3 regions of the Priestia sp. P1_B12_1 genome follow, and region 3 is predicted to be linked to each of the others. Evidence: riboswitches for the same ligand, from Rfam matches in the RefSeq annotation. Region 3 holds a riboswitch; each other region holds the start of a gene.

Region 1 (4,204 bases), on a different contig from region 3:
AGCTGACGAGCCGTTTGGCAGCGTTGAATCAGTAAAAACAGTTTCTGAGCTTTACGCACCAATTAGCGGTGAAGTTGTAGCAGTAAACGATAACTTAAGCGATAGCCCTGAACTTGTTAATGAATCTCCATACGAAGAAGCATGGATGATTACAATCAAACCGTCTGATGCTTCTCAAGTAGACAAGCTAATGACAGCAGAGCAATACGAAGAAATGACAAACGAAGGATAATACTCCTCCATAAATTGTCTTTATGAAAAGTTTTTGACTGGACACTCTATTAGTAAACAAGCTAAAGGAGTGTCTTTTTATGTTTGAAAAACAAAAAATGGACGTTACAGATCGCGTTACAGCTAAATTTCATGACGGCGGCATGAAATTATATGTTGATAAGCAGCCAATTGGTGAAGTTAGTTACGGAACAAGCGGCAATGAATACCGCTTTGAAGAAGGGTATTCGCAAGAAAATAATAAATTCTACCAATATACAGATGTACAAAAGCAAGGTGAAACGCAAAAATATACAGACTGCGACGAAGAAGCAGGATGGTGCTAAACAGTGGCAACTGCCGCTGTTTTTCTTGTTTTATGGAAACAATATGGCTTAAGCTGCCTTTTAAAACAGTTCTTTCTTGCAAATTTCTTTTAAAAAACAGGTGAACTGTGATACATTAACGAATATTGTATAGCATAAAGAAATGATGTTACTATACAACTGACGATTATGGGTGATGAAAATGGGGCTAATTGAAATTGAAAAAGTAATTATTGTCGAAGGAAAATCAGATAAAAAACGTATCCAAGATATCATTCGAGAACCAATTGAAATTATCTGTACAAACGGTACGATTAGTTTATCAAAGCTGGATGAAATTATTGACTTTACGTTTAACAAAGAGGTATACATACTCGTTGACTCTGATGATTCAGGGAATAAGCTAAGAAAACAATTTAAACGAGAGCTTCCGGAAGCAGAGCATCTATATATTGATAAAATGTACCGAGAGGTTGCTGCCGCCCCTAGACATCACATAGCAACAGTATTACTGAGTGCCAATATCGATGTTAATGCAGAATTTTTAACATAAAAGGAATGAGCAACATGCAAGAATGGAGCGAAAAACAGCTTGACGATCAGTTAAAAGAAGGACAAAGAGCGTTTATCTTTTTCCATACACCTTTTTGCGGGACATGTCAGCTGGCAAAAAAAATGTTAACCGTAGCAGAAGCAATGCTGCCTGGTGTGACCATCGGAATGAGCAATTTAAATTATATGCCTTCAAAAGCAGAAGTATTTTCAATTGAAAGTGTACCTTGTTTGATTGAAGTGAAAAATGGCGAAATGGTAAAAAAACTCTATGCGTTTCATTCCATCGAGCACGTACTTGAAGAGCTTCGATAATCAAACGTTTGTTTAAAATGAAGAAATAGAACGAGAGCAAACCGTTGGGGCTGTTGAAATCTTGGGATATTATCCCAAGAACAAAATCTGTTGACAGCCTATCTGACACATGCTAAAATCACACTCATGAATGTTCATAAATGAATGAATATTTCCCAAAAACAAAATAATTGTTGCGAACTCTTATCAAGAGAGGTGGAGGGACTGAGCCCTGTGAAACCCGGCAACCGTCAGACTAACTGAAATGGTGCCAATTCCTGCAAAGCTATGCGCTTTGAAAGATGAGAGAAAGGATTAAATATCGAGCCTTTCTGTCATGCGCAGAGAGGCTTTTTTAATGGGGAAAATTGTTTTACGGCTTTTTCATCCTATAGGGCAACCTAACATAATTAAGTTTTTACTAAAGAAGGTGAAGAAATATGATTACATTAACAGACGTTACAAAAATTTATCAGGCTAAAAGCGGTCAAGTAACAGCTGTTGATAATGTGAATCTAACCGTTAACCAAGGTGAAATTTACGGAATTATTGGTTATAGCGGAGCAGGTAAAAGTTCTTTAATTCGCTTGCTAAACGGGTTAGAAACACCAACGACAGGAACGGTCGAAGTAGCAGGTAATGATATTGGAAAAATTAAAGGCGGAAAACTCAGAAAAGCTAGACAAGAAATTAGTATGGTGTTTCAGCACTTTAATATCTTGTGGTCGCGTACGGTGCGAGAAAATATTGCCTTTCCGTTAGAAATAGCAGGGATCTCAAAAGAAAAAAGAATGAAACGAGTAGACGAGCTTATCAAGCTAGTCGGGCTTGAAGGGCGTGAAAATGCTTATCCATCACAGCTTAGCGGTGGTCAAAAGCAGCGTGTTGGTATTGCTAGAGCGCTAGCCAATAACCCAAAAGTATTGCTGTGTGATGAAGCAACATCAGCGCTTGATCCTCAAACGACAGATTCTATTTTAGATCTGTTAGTAGATATTAATGAGAAGCTAGGGTTAACCATTGTACTCATTACTCATGAAATGCACGTTATTCGTAAAATTTGTCATCGAGTAGCTGTTATGGAAAATGGGGCAGTGGTAGAAGAAGGGCAAGTGCTAGAAGTATTCAGAAAACCTAAGCAGCCGATTACAAAGCGATTTGTTCAACAGATTTCTGAACCAGAAGAAACGTTTGAAACAATTGAACAAGTACAGGAGTTATATCCAAGCGGGCAAATTATTCAGCTGACGTTTGTTGGCGGAAAAGCAGAGCAACCGCTCATTACAACGATTTTAAAACAGTTTGATGTAACGATTAATATTTTGCAAGGAAAGATTTCTCATACACAAACAGGTTCATACGGAACGTTGTTCGTTCATTTAGACGGAGAATTAACAGAAGTTGAAAAAGTCATTGCATACATTCATGAGCAGCAGGTAGAAGTGGAGGTAATGACAAATGCTTGAGAAACTATTTCCAAACGTTATTTTAGATGATTTTATTCAAGCGACAAATGAAACACTATATATGACGGCTATTTCAGTTATAGCCACGTTTGTTCTAGGTATTTTATTGGGCTTGCTTTTATTTTTAACGTCCAAAGGACAGCTTTGGCAAAACAAACCTTTATATGCCATTGTGTCAGCAGTTGTAAATATCTTTCGTTCCATTCCATTCATTATTTTAATTGTTTTACTGATTCCATTTACCAAAGCATTGGTAGGAAGTATTTTAGGCGCTAATGCAGCGTTACCTGCTTTAATTGTTGGAGCAGCACCATTTTATGCGCGTCTTGTAGAAATTGGTCTGCGCGAAATTGATAAAGGTGTTATTGAAGCTGCTAAATCAATGGGAGCAACAACAAGCACTATTATCTTTAAAGTGCTGTTACCTGAATCGCTGCCAGCTTTAATTTCTGGTTTGACGGTAACGACGATTGCGTTAGTCGGTTATACGGCAATGGCGGGTGTGATTGGAGCTGGAGGTCTCGGGAATCTTGCATATTTAGAAGGATTCCAGCGCAGTCATAATGATGTAACGCTAGCTGCTACGATCTTAATTTTGATTATTGTATTTATTATCCAACTTATTGGAGATGCGATTACTGCAAAAATTGATAAAAGATAAAGGGAGGATTATTTATTATGAAAAAATGGCTTTCGGCTTTAGCATTAACATCTGCGCTAGTAGTAGGATTAGCTGCATGTGGATCTAACAATGGATCAAAAGATGAAAAGAAAATTGTTGTGGGTGCATCTAATACGCCCCATGCTGAAATTTTAGAACAAGCAAAACCGATTTTAGAAAAACAAGGAATCGACTTGGAAATTAAAAAATTCCAAGATTACATCTTACCGAACACAGCTCTTGCAAACAATGAAATTGATGCAAACTACTTCCAGCACGTTCCTTATATGAATTCAGTGCTAAAAGATCACAAGGGTGAAAAAGGGTATGATTTTGTAAGTGCCGGTGCCATTCACATTGAACCAATCGGTATCTACTCTAAAAAATATAAAAGCTTAAAAGATCTTCCGAAAAACGGCACAGTTATTATGCGTGATGCAGTAGCAGAGCAAGGACGTATTTTATCAATTTTTGAAAAAGCTGGCGTAATCAAATTAAAACCAGGCGTAAAGAAAACAGATGCACAAATTAAAGATATCGTAGAAAACCCGAAGAATTTAAAATTTAAAGCCGATGTTGAAGGCGGATTGCTACCTCAGATGTACAAAAACAATGAAGGTGACGCTGTTGTTATCAATGCTAACTATGCTATCGATGCTGGCTTAGATCCAGTAAAAGATCCAATCGCAGTGGAA
Region 2 (4,204 bases), on a different contig from region 3:
GTGCTCATCGCCAAGTTTGATACTGCCACTATCTGTTTCTATTAATCCAGCAATGGCTTGAAGCAGCTCTGATTGTCCATTTCCCGACACACCTGCAATACCGACAATTTCGCCTGCAGAAACGTGAAGAGACACATTTTGCAATACGTTTTTTTGTCCTTTTCCTTTTAAAAAGAGATTTTGTACGTTTAGATGAGAGGTACCTTGTGATGGTATTCTTGCAGGACGCTCTTTTAATTCTCGCCCTACCATCAGCCTGGCTAGGTGGTGAGCATTGGTATCTTCTTTACTTGTGACGCCGGCTACTTTACCATTTCGAAGCACCGTAATGCGGTCCGCTACTTCCATCACTTCTTGCAGCTTATGTGTAATAATAACGATACTTTTACCTTGAGAAGCTAAAAAACGGATTGTTTTTAATAGTTCCTTCACTTCATGAGGAGTAAGAACGGCGGTAGGCTCGTCTAAAATGATGATTTCTGCTCCTTGATACAGCACTTTTAAAATTTCAATTTTTTGCTGTTCTCCAATCGAGCAATGCTTTACTTTTTTATGAACATCTACTGAAATTTGATACGTTTCGGTTAATTGCTGTACATCTGCTTTCGCCTGCCTTCTATTAAAAAAGAGGCCTTTCTTTGGCTCATGCCCCAAGACAATGTTTTCAGCCACTGTAAAATGAGGAAAAACCATAAAATGCTGATGCACCATGCCTATTCCGTTTTTAATGGCATCTGCAGGAGATGAAAACGAGACGGTTTTCCCATGTAGCTGAATACTTCCTGAACTCGGCTTTTCCATTCCGTAAAGCATCCTCATTAACGTCGTTTTTCCAGCGCCATTTTCTCCAACCAGCGCGTGAACCTCGCCTTTTTTCAGTGTAAAAGACACGTTATCATTCGCTAAAAACGAACCGTATTTTTTCGTCAAATTCGTTAACTGCAGCAGCTCACTCATTCCATTCATTGCTCCTTTCCACTTTAGGATTTTTTCAAAAATAAGAAAGAGAAGCCAGCCTTACTCGACTTCTCTTTTCAACTCACTTGGCTAACGGATCTTTTACTACGGTTTTTCCATCAATAATCGAATCTTTAATTTCTTTTAATTGATCAATTACATCTTGCCCTACAAAGTCATTAAGAGGTGTCTTGCTGTCTTGAGTCACATACGTTAACCCAACACCTTTTTCTTTTAAGCCGTATGTTACTACGCCCGATTTAAATTTGTCATTTGCGAGTGCTTCTACCGTTTCATAAGCAGCCGCATCAGATCCTTTTAACTGCGATAAAACGATATGCTCAGGATCTACTTCCGTACGGTCAATATCTTGGCCAGCCGTATAAAAACCTTTTTCTTTTGCTGCTTCAAATACACCCAAGTCGCCTACCGCTGAAGCTCCGGCAATAAAGTCAGCTCCTTTTGAAGCCTGTAAAATAGCAAGCTCTTTTGCTTTAGCTGGATCAGAGAAGCTTCCAACATAGTTTACTAGAAACTCTGCTTTTGGATTTGTTGATTGTAACCCTTCTTTAAAACTTACGGTCCATTTTTTTAATAATGGAATATCATCTGCTGCAACCATTCCTACTTTATTCGTTTTTGTAACCAATCCTGCTGCTGCTCCTAATAAATATGAAGCTTCTTGTTCACGGAATACAACGCTTCTTACATTTGGTAAATCGACCACTGTATCAATAATCGCAAATTGACGCTGCGGGTTTTCTCGAGCTACTTTTTTCAACGCATCTTCGGATTCAAAAGAAGATGTAATAATCAAATCATAATTTTCTGCTACGGCAGCACGCAAATTACTTTCAATGGCTGCTTGGTCCGTGGATTCAATTGTCTTTATATCAATGTTATACTTCTTTCCAGCGCGTTTTGCTCCATCATCCATTTGTTGAAAAAACGGGTTAACTCCAATCTTTTCAGGTAAAACAAGAGCAATTCGCTTCTTTCCTTTCTCTTCACTTCCACTGCTTTTTGTGCTTTTTGACTGACAGCCAGTTACGAGTAGTACAAGCGCAACGGCTAAAATAAGAAACTTCTTCATTTAACTTACTCCCCCTATAATATAAAAAAAGCTCTTCCTTTATATAAAGGAAGAGCTCGTTAACCAAACGTCTCTTCCTCATCTTCAAGAACATACTGTTCTTAAGGATTTGGCACCATTCTGTCATAGACAGCGGTTGCCGGGTTTCACAGGGCCAGTCCCTCCACCTCTCTTGATAAGGAAAACAATAGCTATTTGTTTTATGTAATATAGTCAATATTAATAGTTTTTTAACAATTGTCAATATTATTTTTCTTTTTTACGCAAAAAAACTTTAAAAACAGATAGGATTATACGGTTTTAGTCTACTAAAATACAGATCAACCTTCTAAATTAATCATCGTATGCCTCCTAGCAAAGCGCTTACGGTAAGTCTGCTAGTCTTCTAGAAGGATCATGTGTAGCAGAGCACTTTTATTACATCTCTTTTGTTAATCCACTATCGATTGAAAACACTTTACCAAGAATGTTAGACTTTTCCTGAGCGATATTTTTTAAGAGGTGTTAACGTTGAAATTGATGAAAGAATTATCTGGAGTAGCTATTGGACTCATTATCGCTTTGGCGGTTTCAAAAATCTTTTTTGATACCCCGACCAATATTGGAATTGTAGTTATTTTTATTACTAGTATGGTCGTAACAGGTATAGCAAGAGCGAAACTAAGATAAGATAACCTAACTAAAAAACACCACCTTTTATTCGCAAGGTGGTGTTTTCTTTTAATGATTTTAGTATGTAGTTATTCTCAGTGAATGCTTTTACCCTTCTTCATCAATCATCGTATACTTCCTAGCAAAGCGCTTGTAGTAAATTTGCTCATCCTCTTGTCCATCGTTAAAAACAAGTCGGTTATGATTAATATCTTTTTCTTTTAACACATAGCCTTTTTCATTCATCAGTTGAATATATTCATCTAAATGCCCTTTTTTAACCATATAGTGAAGAGCATCATCTGAATCCGTAGTGTTTGCTACATCTTGACTTCCCACTTCTAACTTGAATACAGCTGTTGCTGTTTGAATGGGACGATAATCTCCAAACACTCTTTCCCAATTTAATAGCAGCAGCGCGCCGGAAATTATTATACATCCTCCAGCCGCTACGGTTAGTACAAATCGTTTTGACACTACTTTCTCTCCTTTACATTCTTTTTCTTCTATTTAATACAACGGATTGCCCTAAACTTGTTTTTACGCCAAGTCCTAGATACACGGCAGCACCTAAAGCAATTGAAATACAAGATGTGCTAATTGCAAGTGAAGATGCAGACAGCTTATTTTCTAAAAAATAGTGAGAAGTATAATTGCCGATAATCACAGCGGCTGACATCACACTTACTAATAAAACAGGTGTCAACGCAGCTTGTCTCAGTGATTGAACTCGGTAAGAAATGGATTTTTCAATTAAATAAAAGTTATATATAACCGATACACCATACCCTCCGTAAGTCGCGACAACCGGTCCAATTTCTTTTAAGCTTGAAACCAACAGTACGTTTAATACTAGCTTCACAACAATTCCTAAGCCCAAGCCTAAAATTAGCTTCTTTTGCTGATTAATTCCTTGGAGAATTGCGGCTGTTACTGTAAAAAGAGCAAATAAAACGGCAGCAGGCGCGTACCATTGTAAAACAACTCCACCGATTTCAGGACTGTTTTTTGCTCCAAAAATCATCATATATACCGGCTTGCCTAATAAACAAAGCCCCACAGCAGCAGGAAGAGTAAAAAATAACAGCAGTTGCAGCGTTTTTGTAATCTTTCCTTTTACTTCTCGTAAATTTCCCTGCACAAAAGAAGATGTAATGCCGGGAATCAGCGACATGCTGAAGGCGGTGGCTAGCGATACCGGCACCATCACTAAAATCTGAGCTAATCCAATGACAGAGTTGATTATTTCGGCTTTAGCTTGTCCATACCCTATTGATTGAAAAAGGATGTTAATCGTAAACGTATCAATATTTTGATAGATTGGAATCGCTAAACCAACTAAGACAAACGGAACAGCGTACGTCACAAGCTCTTTGAACATTGAAGAGAACGAAATGAATTTATTATTCTTTCCGCTGTTTACTTCCTTCATAATCAGCCGCTTGCGTTTTAGATAAGTCGCACCGAGAATTCCTATACCCCCTACGCCTCCAATAAACGCTC
Region 3 (4,204 bases):
ACTTCTTTAAGAGAGCGGTTTAACATAAATAAATTAAATAAGACAACGGCAGAATGCGGAACTTGAACTGAATACTCTTCTTTTAAATCTTTTTGTATCAGCACCGTAGGAGGCGGACTCGTTTCATCTCTTATTTTTTCGCAAAAATCAACGTTTAATTCTATTTCTTTTGTTAAATAAGAAGCTAGTAAATTAGCATTTAAACCAGCTAGCGGTTCCCCTACATGAGTTTCTTTTCCATAACACAAAAAGCTTGGCATGATTTTTCCAATTGATCCTGAGTACACATAGTTCGTTAGATCTCCAGGATAGCGGCTGAACACCGGTTCTGCATTTAGCATGAGAGAAAAATCCAGCTGATGTTTGCGGGCAAGTTCTAAAAGAACAGGCACTGCTTTTCTCATCCCAAGCGAATTTACTTCTTCATCCGGTACCGACAGCAGCAGGATGTTTCCGTCAAACTCTCCGTTGCATGCTCGTTCAACCATACTGATATGCAGGGCAATGCCTGCTTTCATGTCCATCGTTCCTCGGCCAAAAAGCCAGTCTCCTTTTATCATATCTTTTTGTACGTGCGCCGGAACTTGTTCCATATGGTTATAAAAAGTACTCGTTAATGTATCAGCGTGAAAAGCATCCTTTTTCCACTGTCCATAATCTTGTACATCCACTACATCGTAATGACTTACGAGTACAACTGTTTTATTCGTATTTTTCCCTTGAACAAAAGCTGTGACAATCGATCGTCCGTCTCCTGTTGAATGAAGCTCGACTTGCTCGTTTTTTTGAAAGTAAGGCAGCTTCAATAAATACGACGCTATCGATTCAGCCATTTCAACTTCTGCCATCGTTCCTGTCACGCTAGGTATAGAAACCAATTCGCTTACAAGTTTTTTTAACTGTTCTTTTGTTTGATACAAAGATGTTTTGTTCGACATACCCTTCATCTCTTTCCTTTTTCTAAATTTTCTATCAAACAAAACCATTCGTCAATCCCTTTGACAGAGACCCTTTCATTCTATCCCTATGTATCATAGTATGGCGCTGCCTTTACACACATGATAAAAAAAGAGTGCGCGGCTAGGGATAGCACCGCACACTCTTTTTTTACTTTTGGTCATCTTCTAAAAAGTCTAGGATACGATCAATAAGCTGTTCGCTTCCTGCATCGTTTCCGTGTTCAAGAGACATTTCCATTTCAATGCTCCTTTCATAAAATATTCTTGTTTTATAACATACCACAATTCATTTCGAATGTAACCTTTAATTTGTGTAAAAATTTCGACAATTTATGATTAATTTTAAAACCTAGTGAGTATTGATTATACCCACCAGATTCTTTGCTTGTCAAAAACCATGCTTTCTATTTAAAAACACTTAAAAAATAGAGGCGCGAGCAGACTTCTATAAAAGACAGCCTACTCGCTCAAGCTTGGAACAGCATGATGAATAAATTTCTAGTTCATTTGCTTTTTGTACATCTTTAATATCTATGCCTACAGCATATGTACGAACATGGTTTTCGACCACAATTTCATAAAATGTTTCTAACTCACGATAAGCTACTTGATAATGCTTTCCTAATAATTTCACTGCTTCCTTTAATGCTTTCTCTCCTGTATGTGCTGCAACTGCTGTATGACCCATAAAACCCTCTCCTTTTAGAAAAATAAAAAAAACTCATTTTGCTTTGATGCAAAATGAGTTTTTCACCCGTTTTATCACCCAAAGCACATGCTTTGCTGGTAGGAGCACCTTACATTCGTAGGTTGCTGTGGAGTCAAAGAGCCAGATCTCTCGTCCACTCGTGATAACTTTTTAATTTAAAATTTATTTTATCAAACAATTCCATCCGCGTAAATAGAAAAATAAAAATATTTTAATTTTTTCGGTAATGGAATGAATTCAAAAAATGAAAGCTTAGATTAGCAAAATAAGAAGCTGCTACAAGTAATGCTTCTTCATTTAATGAAAAAGAAGGATGGTGCCATTCATATTCTCCAGCTGTACCCATCCATACAAAAAATCCTGGTACATGCTGCTGATATACGGCAAAGTCTTCTCCTCCAGGCGATTGTTCAGCTTCTACGACTTGGTAACTAAGATCCTCTGCCGCTTTAGTAGCCAGTTTTTCCAGCGTATCATCATTGTTGACTACAGGAAGATATGGATACCATTTAACGTCTACTGAAGCCCCGAAAGCTGCCCCAATCCCTTCAGCAGTTCGTTTCATAAGAGCCGGTATTTTTTCTCTCGCTTCTTCTTGAAAGGTACGCACCGTTCCTTCAAGCGTTACTTTGTCAGGAATGACGTTCCACGAGCTCCCTCCATGGATTTGAGTTATGCTGACAACAACATTTTGAAAGGGGCTGAGATTACGGCTGACAATGGTTTGTAAACTAGTAACAATTTGACCAGCAGCAGCAATCGGATCTATTGTTTTTTCAGGAATACCCGCGTGACCTCCTACTCCTTTGACGTCAATTTCAAAACGATCAACACTTGCCATTAAAGGTCCCGGTTTGATACCAATGGTTCCTACAGGAAGATCCGGTTTGTTATGCATCCCAAATATCGCTTCCACTCCTTCGAGCACACCTTTTTCAACTAGCATTTTTGCCCCAGAAGCCGTTTCTTCAGCTGGCTGAAAGATAAATCGAACCGTGCCGCAAAGCTCCTGCTGACGCTCTTTAAGAAGGATAGCTGCTCCGATTATAGAAGCCGTATGAAAATCATGGCCGCACGCGTGCATAACACCGTTCACTTCAGAAGCAAATGGCAGATTGGTTTTTTCTTCAATTGGCAGCGCATCAATATCAGCTCGAATAGCGATAGTAGGTCCCGGCTTTCCTCCTACAATTTCTGCTACTGCTCCTACGTCTAATTGGAATGTATCCGCTGTAGAAATATCATAGTGCTTTAACCACTTTTTAATACGTTTAGTTGTTTCATATTCTTTCATTGAAAGCTCTGGAAACCGATGCAGCTCACGGCGTATGTCTATTAACTCGTTTAGTAGTAATTGATCTGTCATATTTATCACTCTTTCACATTTCTTAATTTGGATCACTTCTTTATCTTTTACGACAAAAAGTGTACCTTATTGAATTTTTTATAAAGAAATACGGTCGTATAACCTTCTGCAAGGTGCTTTTCTTTATCTTGAACATATCCTTTTCGTTCATACATCTCAACTAACCAAGGATGTTCTTTTGCTGTTCCTAAAGACACACCTGGTGATTTAAACATATTTTTTATTATCTCTTCCTCTACTAGATGCAGCAGCTTAGATCCAACGCCTTTCCTGGCAAACGACGGGTCTACTGCAAACCACCAAAGATGCGGAACTGCAAACGGACCTGGATGTTCTCCCCAAGGCATTCGTATAGACACAGTTGCAGCGATTCTTTTATCTTCTTCATATACATAGCAAAGGTTTTGAGAAATATTTTTCTTAACGAGGGCAAGATCAGCAGTAGCTGCTAAGAAAGGAATGCCTAGCTCTCGAATAGGCTTATATGCTTGCAGAGTTAAGTTCAATAAGCTATCTGCGTCGTCATTTGTTGCCAAACGGAATTCATTTTTCATCTCTTCGTCTCCTTATGTAGTGCTTAAATATTTTATTTAACTTATAAGTTTACTAAGAATTAAAAAAGACAGACTGCCGCCTTGCCTCACTATACAGCTGCTTTTATAACGTGTCAATTCTATTTATCGTTTTCTATAAAGGGTATAAATAAAACAAATACACGCAGTTTTCTGCGCGTATTTGTTACATATCAAGACAAATTTTAGGACTCACTTACCGTAGCTTTTAAATTAGCTGCCAACACTACAAGTTCTTCTATAGATGCTAATTCCTCCTGTGAAGCCGCGGCTACTTCTTCAGCATAAGCAGCTGCTTGTTTGGCAACCTCTGAAAGCCCCATGACAGACTCCATTACCTTGAACGAATACCCATCAATCTCTCCTGTTGCCCTTGTCATTTTGTTCATTTGTTCTTGAGCAGCAAAGACATCTTCCATGATTGTGGAAAATTGTTCAGTTACATCTTCGACAGTGGCAATCCCAAGTGTGACTTCTTCTGTATTGACTTCCATGTTTTGATAAGCCTGCTTTGCCTGCGCTTCAATTTCTTTTAACAGATGACTGATTTGTATAGCGGACGTTTTAGATTCTTCCGCTAGCTTACGTACTTCCCCTG

What was found. A riboswitch is a leader RNA that binds a small molecule or an ion and turns the genes downstream of it on or off. The one in region 3 is predicted to bind S-adenosylmethionine.
Region 1: another riboswitch for S-adenosylmethionine. It lies ahead of AC1D0Y_RS18665 (methionine ABC transporter ATP-binding protein); the one in region 3 lies ahead of AC1D0Y_RS08525 (hypothetical protein).
Region 2: another riboswitch for S-adenosylmethionine. It lies ahead of AC1D0Y_RS00110 (BMP family lipoprotein); the one in region 3 lies ahead of AC1D0Y_RS08525 (hypothetical protein).

Annotation. Positions count from the first base shown of each region.
Region 1 covers NZ_JBFTZR010000005.1:305,469-309,672, forward strand. The annotation lists gene gcvH (glycine cleavage system protein GcvH) at 1-232, shown strand, start outside; gene AC1D0Y_RS18650 (YusG family protein) at 312-557, shown strand; gene AC1D0Y_RS18655 (toprim domain-containing protein) at 739-1,089, shown strand; gene AC1D0Y_RS18660 (thioredoxin family protein) at 1,104-1,403, shown strand; SAM riboswitch class I at 1,584-1,691, shown strand; gene AC1D0Y_RS18665 (methionine ABC transporter ATP-binding protein) at 1,823-2,848, shown strand; gene AC1D0Y_RS18670 (methionine ABC transporter permease) at 2,841-3,509, shown strand; gene AC1D0Y_RS18675 (MetQ/NlpA family ABC transporter substrate-binding protein) at 3,527-4,204, shown strand, end outside.
Region 2 covers NZ_JBFTZR010000001.1:15,795-19,998, forward strand. The annotation lists gene AC1D0Y_RS00105 (ABC transporter ATP-binding protein) at 1-957, opposite strand, end outside; gene AC1D0Y_RS00110 (BMP family lipoprotein) at 1,040-2,050, opposite strand; SAM riboswitch class I at 2,126-2,232, opposite strand; gene AC1D0Y_RS00115 (hypothetical protein) at 2,561-2,719, shown strand; gene AC1D0Y_RS00120 (hypothetical protein) at 2,810-3,178, opposite strand; gene AC1D0Y_RS00125 (putative polysaccharide biosynthesis protein) at 3,192-4,204, opposite strand, start outside.
Region 3 covers NZ_JBFTZR010000002.1:601,993-606,196, reverse strand. The annotation lists gene AC1D0Y_RS08530 (M20/M25/M40 family metallo-hydrolase) at 1-938, opposite strand, end outside; gene AC1D0Y_RS08525 (hypothetical protein) at 1,405-1,647, opposite strand; SAM riboswitch class I at 1,716-1,817, opposite strand; gene AC1D0Y_RS08520 (amidohydrolase) at 1,880-3,034, opposite strand; gene AC1D0Y_RS08515 (GNAT family N-acetyltransferase) at 3,082-3,588, opposite strand; gene AC1D0Y_RS08510 (methyl-accepting chemotaxis protein) at 3,792-4,204, opposite strand, start outside.